DNA from 3 places in the Brenneria sp. L4-2C genome. Region 3 is predicted to be linked to each of the others. Evidence: riboswitches for the same ligand, from Rfam matches in the RefSeq annotation. Region 3 holds a riboswitch; each other region holds the start of a gene.
The links. A riboswitch is a leader RNA that binds a small molecule or an ion and turns the genes downstream of it on or off. The one in region 3 is predicted to bind thiamine pyrophosphate.
Positions count from the first base shown of each region.

Region 1: another riboswitch for thiamine pyrophosphate. It lies ahead of thiC (phosphomethylpyrimidine synthase ThiC); the one in region 3 lies ahead of thiM (hydroxyethylthiazole kinase).
Region 2: another riboswitch for thiamine pyrophosphate. It lies ahead of thiB (thiamine ABC transporter substrate binding subunit); the one in region 3 lies ahead of thiM (hydroxyethylthiazole kinase).

Region 1 covers NZ_JBEIAC010000029.1:20,245-22,507, forward strand. The annotation lists gene thiC (phosphomethylpyrimidine synthase ThiC) at 1-1,223, opposite strand, end outside; TPP riboswitch at 1,336-1,478, opposite strand; gene rsd (sigma D regulator) at 1,629-2,096, opposite strand; gene nudC (NAD(+) diphosphatase) at 2,201-2,263, shown strand, end outside.
Region 2 covers NZ_JBEIAC010000008.1:78,695-80,957, forward strand. The annotation lists gene sgrR (HTH-type transcriptional regulator SgrR) at 1-595, shown strand, start outside; TPP riboswitch at 637-755, shown strand; gene thiB (thiamine ABC transporter substrate binding subunit) at 850-1,836, shown strand; gene thiP (thiamine/thiamine pyrophosphate ABC transporter permease ThiP) at 1,812-2,263, shown strand, end outside.
Region 3 covers NZ_JBEIAC010000012.1:110,426-112,688, reverse strand. The annotation lists gene thiD (bifunctional hydroxymethylpyrimidine kinase/phosphomethylpyrimidine kinase) at 1-155, opposite strand, end outside; gene thiM (hydroxyethylthiazole kinase) at 152-946, opposite strand; TPP riboswitch at 987-1,081, opposite strand; gene ABRZ26_RS17025 (GNAT family N-acetyltransferase) at 1,296-1,682, opposite strand; gene ABRZ26_RS17020 (hypothetical protein) at 1,689-1,859, opposite strand; gene ABRZ26_RS17015 (heavy metal translocating P-type ATPase) at 1,956-2,263, opposite strand, start outside.

The DNA of each region.
Region 1 (2,263 bases), on a different contig from region 3:
ATCGAACCGGGACGTAAGCCGTCGCCCAGCGACAGCGCGATGTCATAGGCGGCGCAGATTTCACAGATTTCGCGGAAATGCTCGTACAAAAAGCTCTCTTTATGATGCGACAGGCACCACTTCGCCATGATTGAGCCGCCGCGGGATACGATGCCGGTGAGCCGTTTGGCGGTCATCGGGACATAGCGCAGCAGCACGCCGGCGTGAATGGTAAAATAGTCGACGCCCTGTTCAGCCTGCTCCAGCAGGGTATCGCGGAACATTTCCCAGGTCAGGTTTTCCGCTACGCCGTTCACTTTTTCCAGCGCCTGGTAAATGGGTACCGTGCCGATCGGCACCGGGCTGTTGCGCAGGATCCATTCGCGGGTTTCATGGATATAGCGCCCGGTGGAGAGATCCATCACCGTGTCTGCGCCCCAGCGGGTGGACCACACCAGTTTTTCGACTTCTTCTTCGATGGAGGAGGTGACGGCGGAGTTGCCGATATTGGCGTTCACCTTTACCAGAAAATTACGGCCGATAATCATCGGTTCGGATTCGGGGTGGTTGATATTGGATGGAATGATGGCGCGACCGGCGGCGACTTCCTGACGCACGAACTCCGGCGTGATGTTCTCCGGCAAGTTGGCGCCGAAGCTCTGACCGGCGTGCTGCTGGCGCAACACCTCGCCGCGAATACGTTCGCGTCCCATGTTTTCACGGATGGCGATAAACTCCATTTCCGGGGTGATGATGCCCTGACGGGCATAGTGCAGCTGGGTGACGCATTTTCCCGGTTTAGCGCGCAGCGGACGCGGCAGGTGTTCGAAACGGAGATGGTCGAGACCGGCGTCGGCCAGACGCTGTTGGGTGAAGTCGGAACTGACGCCCGGCAGCGCTTCCGTGTCGTTACGCTCGGCGATCCAGCGCTCTCTCACACGATTCAATCCGACGCGCACATCAGGAGACAAGGCCGGATCGCCGTACGGCCCGGCGGTGTCATAAACCGGGATCGGTTCATTGGCGACGTATTGCGGGTTATCCTTACTGCCGCCGATCAGCGTCGGGCTGAGCTGGATTTCACGCATCGGGACGCGGATATCCTCACGCTGACCGGTGAGGTAAATACGCTGGGAATTGGGAAATGCCATCCCCTGCAACGAATCGATAAATTTCTGGGCGGCGGCCCGCTGCTCACGACGGCTGCTTTTGGGCGATGTTGAACGAGAATTTTCTGTAGACATAGCAAGTTCCTGTAATACGTAAAGGGAAAATTGCTTGTCTGGAGTTCGGAGGGAGTAATAACAAAATTGATGCCGTGAGGGTCAACGCGAAGACGACGTCCAGGGTTTCATCAGGCACATTACTCTTGTTCCCTTCGCAGGTATTAACCCGATCAGGTTCCGCGGATCCCGAATTAACGGTCTCAGCCCGTGCATTTTTATTGCTTGCTGAAAAAGCAGGCAACGCAAACGCGCTGGGCACTCCGACAAGATAGCCCCACGATTAGCGGGCTGATTACAACGATGACACTGTAGGCCGACAACCAGTACATGTCAAAGGCCGTGCGGCCTATCTGTGAAGAAATGCCGCATTCCACTCACTGGGCCAAGATTTTCAGCCGGGTCGCGATGGGTTTATCATCGACGCTATCGCTGATTATCGCAAACCAGCCGGATCATCTTATCTTCCAGCGTAAAACGTTCTTCCAGCGTTTCGCCGATGGCGGACAGCGCCTGTTGGAATGCCATGCAGTTATCGTGATCGATGGAGGTCGCCAGGTGGCTGTCATAGCAGTCCATAATCTGCTGCGTGTTGTTTTGCAAGGCAAAATCAATTTTTTCAGACTGCGACAGCTTTTGTTCGCTCAGGGTAGCGGCCTCCTGCAATACCCGTTCATAGGCATGAAAGTGACCGGCGGAAAGATAATCAACCAGATACTGGTGAAAATTATCCAGCGCTTTTTCATCAAGGCGTGAATAGGCGTCTTTGTTGGGTTTGATGCCAACCAGATGGTAGTAAGCAATCAGGAGCTGTTTACGCGCTTGTAGCCACTGGTCGATTAACGCATTATTGCCACCGACGAGTTCAGTCAGGCTTTGTAACTGGTTTAGCATTTTTGGCTCCGTGAATGATAAAAAATAGCCGTTGGTTATGCACGTTAGCTAAATCGCACGGAATGGTAAAGAACCAGTGAAGTGATAGAGGAGCAATCGCAGGTATGGAACAAAGGTTAAACGGTGACGAAACAGGCTGGTGGGTTGTCAGTCACGCAAATCAAATA
Region 2 (2,263 bases), on a different contig from region 3:
GCTGTGTCAGATATTCAATCCCATAGCCCTGCTGCGTTATGCGGATCTTTCGCACCAGCGAGACTGGTCGCCGGCTTATGGTCTGCTGCCGCGCTGGCATCACCGGAACCATATCGAACCCCAGGATAAACCCGACGATCTGAAGCGGATTACCCTGACAATCTACCGGGAACATCCTGAATACAAGGTGATCGGCGGCCTCATGAAAAAGGTGCTGGCGGAACAGGGCGTTCAACTCGATTTACAGACGGTCGGTTACCAAGAATGGTACCGCGGCGAAGCGGAAAGCGACATCTGGCTAAGCAGCAACAACTGTTATCTACCGCTGGAGTTCTCGCTGTTCGCCCTGTTTTACGAACAACCGCTGATACAACATTGCCTTAATGAAAATCTGTTGCAGGATGCCGCCCTGTGGCGCAACAAGGCGCTGCCCATGGCCGAATGGAGTGAAAAACTGGTCAGCGACAGCGAGTTGCATCCGTTGTTTCACAACTGGCTGCAACTTGAGGGGCAACGCAGTATGCGCGGCATCCGCATGAATACCTTAGGCTGGTTCGACTTCAAATCCGCCTGGTTCGCGCCGCCGGAAAACTAGGCTTCTTGCTTTCACAACTATCTATAAGTCTTTACAATAGAGCGTTCTCAGCGGGGTGCGGAAAACGTTTAACGCCTGTGCGACTCGTTTTTCGCTGAGAAAATACCCGTCGAACCTGATCCGGTTAATACCGGCGAAGGGATTTGAGAGTGCTCATCGCTGACTCAAAGACCTTTGCCACCCTATGACGACAGGAGTGCAAAGTGTTAAATATCGCATTACGCAAACAATCGCGGTTCCCGCGTTCAACGTCAATATTGAAAAAAATCCTGCCCTGCCTGTTGCTGGTGTCGGCTTCCTCGTTCGCCAAGCCGGCGCTGACGGTTTATACCTATGATTCTTTCGCCTCGGAGTGGGGACCCGGACCGGTCATTAAAACCGCCTTTGAAAAAGAGTGCGAATGCGAGCTGAATTTTGTCGCGCTCGCCGATGGCGCCGCACTGCTGAACCGCCTGCGCATGGAAGGGAAAAACAGCAAGGCGGATATCATTCTGGGGCTGGATAACAACCTGTTGCAGGCGGCGGAACAGACCGGGTTATTCACCAAACATAACCTGGATACCCAGGCCGTCGTTGATGTCCCCGGCGGCTGGGACAATGCGACGTTTATCCCTTACGACTACGGCTACTTCGCCTTCGTCTACAATAAAGACCGGTTGAAAAATCCGCCCAAAAGCCTGCATGAACTGGTCGACGGCCCTGAACCCTGGAAAGTGATTTATCAGGATCCGCGCACCAGCACGCCGGGATTGGGCCTGCTGCTATGGATGCAGAACGTGTACGGCGAGCAGGCGCCGCAGGCATGGCAAAAGCTGGCTAAAAAAACGGTCACCGTGACCAAAGGCTGGAGCGAAGCCTATGGGTTGTTCCTGAAAGGCGAAGCCGATCTGGTGCTCAGCTATACCACTTCTCCGGCATACCACATCATTGAAGAGAAGAAAGACAATTACGCGGCGGCGGATTTCAGCGAAGGGCATTATCTGCAAATTGAAATCGCCGGACAGCTTGCCGCCAGCAAGAATCCGGCGCTGGCGAAACGCTTTATGCAGTTCATCCTGACCCCCGCCTTCCAGCAGGCGATCCCCACCACGAACTGGATGTATCCGGCGATCAAAACCGATCTGCCGGCCGGGTTCGCCAATATCGCCATTCCCGCCAAAGCGTTGCAATACAGCACGCAACAGGTGGCAGAACAGCGCAATAACTGGATCCAGGAATGGCAGCGCGCGGTCAGCCGCTGAGTGCCGGCAGTCTGTGGCCGGGAGGACTGGCCGCAGCCCTGCTCATTACGGTGGCGACGCTGGCTTTCGGCGCCTTATGGCTACAGGCGCCGGAAAGCCAGTGGCAAACCCTCTGGCATGACAGCTATTTGTGGCATGTCGTCCGCTTCACTTTCTGGCAGGCGTTGTTATCTGCCCTGCTCTCCACCGTCCCGGCGATTTTTCTGGCCAGAGCGCTTTATCGCCGGCGCTTTCCCGGCCATCGTCTGCTCTTACGCCTGTGCGCCATGACGCTGGTGCTGCCGGTGCTGGTGGCGGTTTTCGGCCTGCTGAGCGTATATGGTCGTCAGGGATGGCTGGCGCATCTACTGGAGATCGTTGGCCTGCCGTACCCTTTTTCCCCTTATGGACTACAGGGCATTCTACTGGCGCATATTTTCTTTAACCT
Region 3 (2,263 bases):
GACTGAACGCCGCGGGTATTTTGCGCCACCAGCGCGGTAATCACCGAGGCGCCGTAAGCCCCCAGCGCGGAAAACGTTTTCAAATCGGCCTGGATCCCCGCGCCGCCGCTGGGGTCGGTGCCGGCGATGGTTAATGCATTAATACGTGGTTTCATGCCAGATCCTCCGCACGCAGACGATAGAGATGGTCAAGAAAGGCCGGCGTAAAACTGCCCGGCCCATGAGATTGCGCGGCGGCCCGTTTCCCCGCCAGCGCCATGACATAACAGGCCGCCGCCACATGTTGCGCGCGATCGCCGTCCAGCGCGCAGAAAGCGGCGACCACGGCGGATAACGCACAACCGGTACCCACCACGCGGGTCATGATTTTATCCCCGCCGCTCACCGCCCAGTCATGAGAGCCATCCGTTACATAATCCACTTCGCCCGTCACCGCGACGATGGTGGAGAGGCGGCCGGCCAGCTCGCGGGCGGCGGGCAGCGCGGTCAATGAATCGTTGGTGCTATCAACGCCGCGCCCCTGCGCATTCAGCCCGGCCAGCGCCATGATCTCCGACGCATTGCCCCGGATAGCCGCCGGTTTTAATGTCAGCAGCTCGCGGGCGAAATCGGTACGAAAAGTCAGCCCGCCGACCGCCACCGGATCGAGCACCCAGGGCGTGCCTGACTGATTGGCGCTGTTAATCGCCGTCCGCATCGCCGCGGCGCTATCGCGTTCCAACGTACCGATATTGATCAGCAGCGCATCGGCTAATGCGCTGAACTGCGCGGCTTCCTCCGGATCCACCACCATCGCCGGCGACGCGTTAAGCGCCAGCAACACGTTGGCGGTAAACGATTGCACCACGTCATTGGTCAGGCAGTGTACTAAAGGAGACAACGCATGAAATTGCGTTAACGATGCCGCCGCGCGGGCAGCCGGTAAATCGACAGGTCGAGTGTTCATCATTCCCCCAACCGGCGTTCAAGAAGGCGGTAACCGGTTGGTTGGCATACCGAGACTTCCCTACGCTGGCATTATCCAGATCAGGTCAACGGGTATCTCTCAGCCTTCACCACGAAGGCACCCCGAGTCATTGAGATTGTTTCTCTTTAATTTTTGCCAGCTTAGGGGAAGTGGCTGGCTAAAGCAAGTTCGCCCGCCCGGTATCTCTTATTCACAAGGTATCCCGCTTCGCGCCTTCCCTTGCATCATCCGCCTACGCTGCGCTGCCCTTGATTTAGTATCCGGCTCTGAACCTTTTGCCGAACAGTCGCCATAGCGGTCTGCGCCCGATTATTCGCGCCGCCGATTCTCAACAGTGCGTATTTTCATCGTCATGCCATCGCCCCATTACCACCGTGTTGTAGTATTTTCCGTCGCAAAGGATTTTATCGTTTTTTAATATCCCTTCAATTTCAAAACCAAAACGTTGATACAAGTTAATCGCTCTTACGTTGGTTTCCAGGGCGCTCAGCGCCATCTTTTTGATGCCGTTGGCGTCAGCCCAAGCGATAGACGCGGTTAGCAGATGTTTCCCGATACCATATCCCCAAAAGTCTTTCAGCACGCACACGCCAAATTCGACTATATGCGCCAGCCGCTTGAGATGAGAACCCTCACAGCGCGAAAAACCGACAATACGTCGATTGACGACAGCCAGCAGAAATAAGTTTACCGGACTGTGCGAATCCGACCTGATTAACCGCTAAAATCCGGCGACATCAATAAAGGCTTCACCGCGTTCCCGATCCAGATTTTCCGTCTCGCCGTCGATCTGCGGCCTCAATTGGACTAACTCTTCGGCATCGGTTTCGATGGCTGACCTGATGGTATAAATCAGCCCGTTTACCTGGAGCGCCTTATTACGAATAATCACCGACGATCCTCTACTCCTATGCGCAAGAAAGCGGAAACAGGCGGGAACGCAATGCAAATCACGTTACCGTCTGTATGTGCTTTTCGCGCTGACTTTTTATCTGCGATTCCTGGCCGCCAGCGAGCGCAATAATACGCCCAGCGTGGTGCCGTTATGCAATAGCGCGCTGGCCGTCGGTTTCAGCCAGCCCATGGCGGCCGCCAGCATAATCGAGCTGTTCACCCACTCCGTCAATTTGATATTGCTGTTAACCAGGCGCATGGCTTCCTGAGCCATTTCACAGGCGGTCACCACGCCCTCCAGATTATCCTGCAACAGGACGGCATCGGCGGCCTGCTGCGCCAACTCGGTACTTTGGTTCATCGCCATGCCGACATCGGCCTGAGTCAGCACCGGCGCATCAT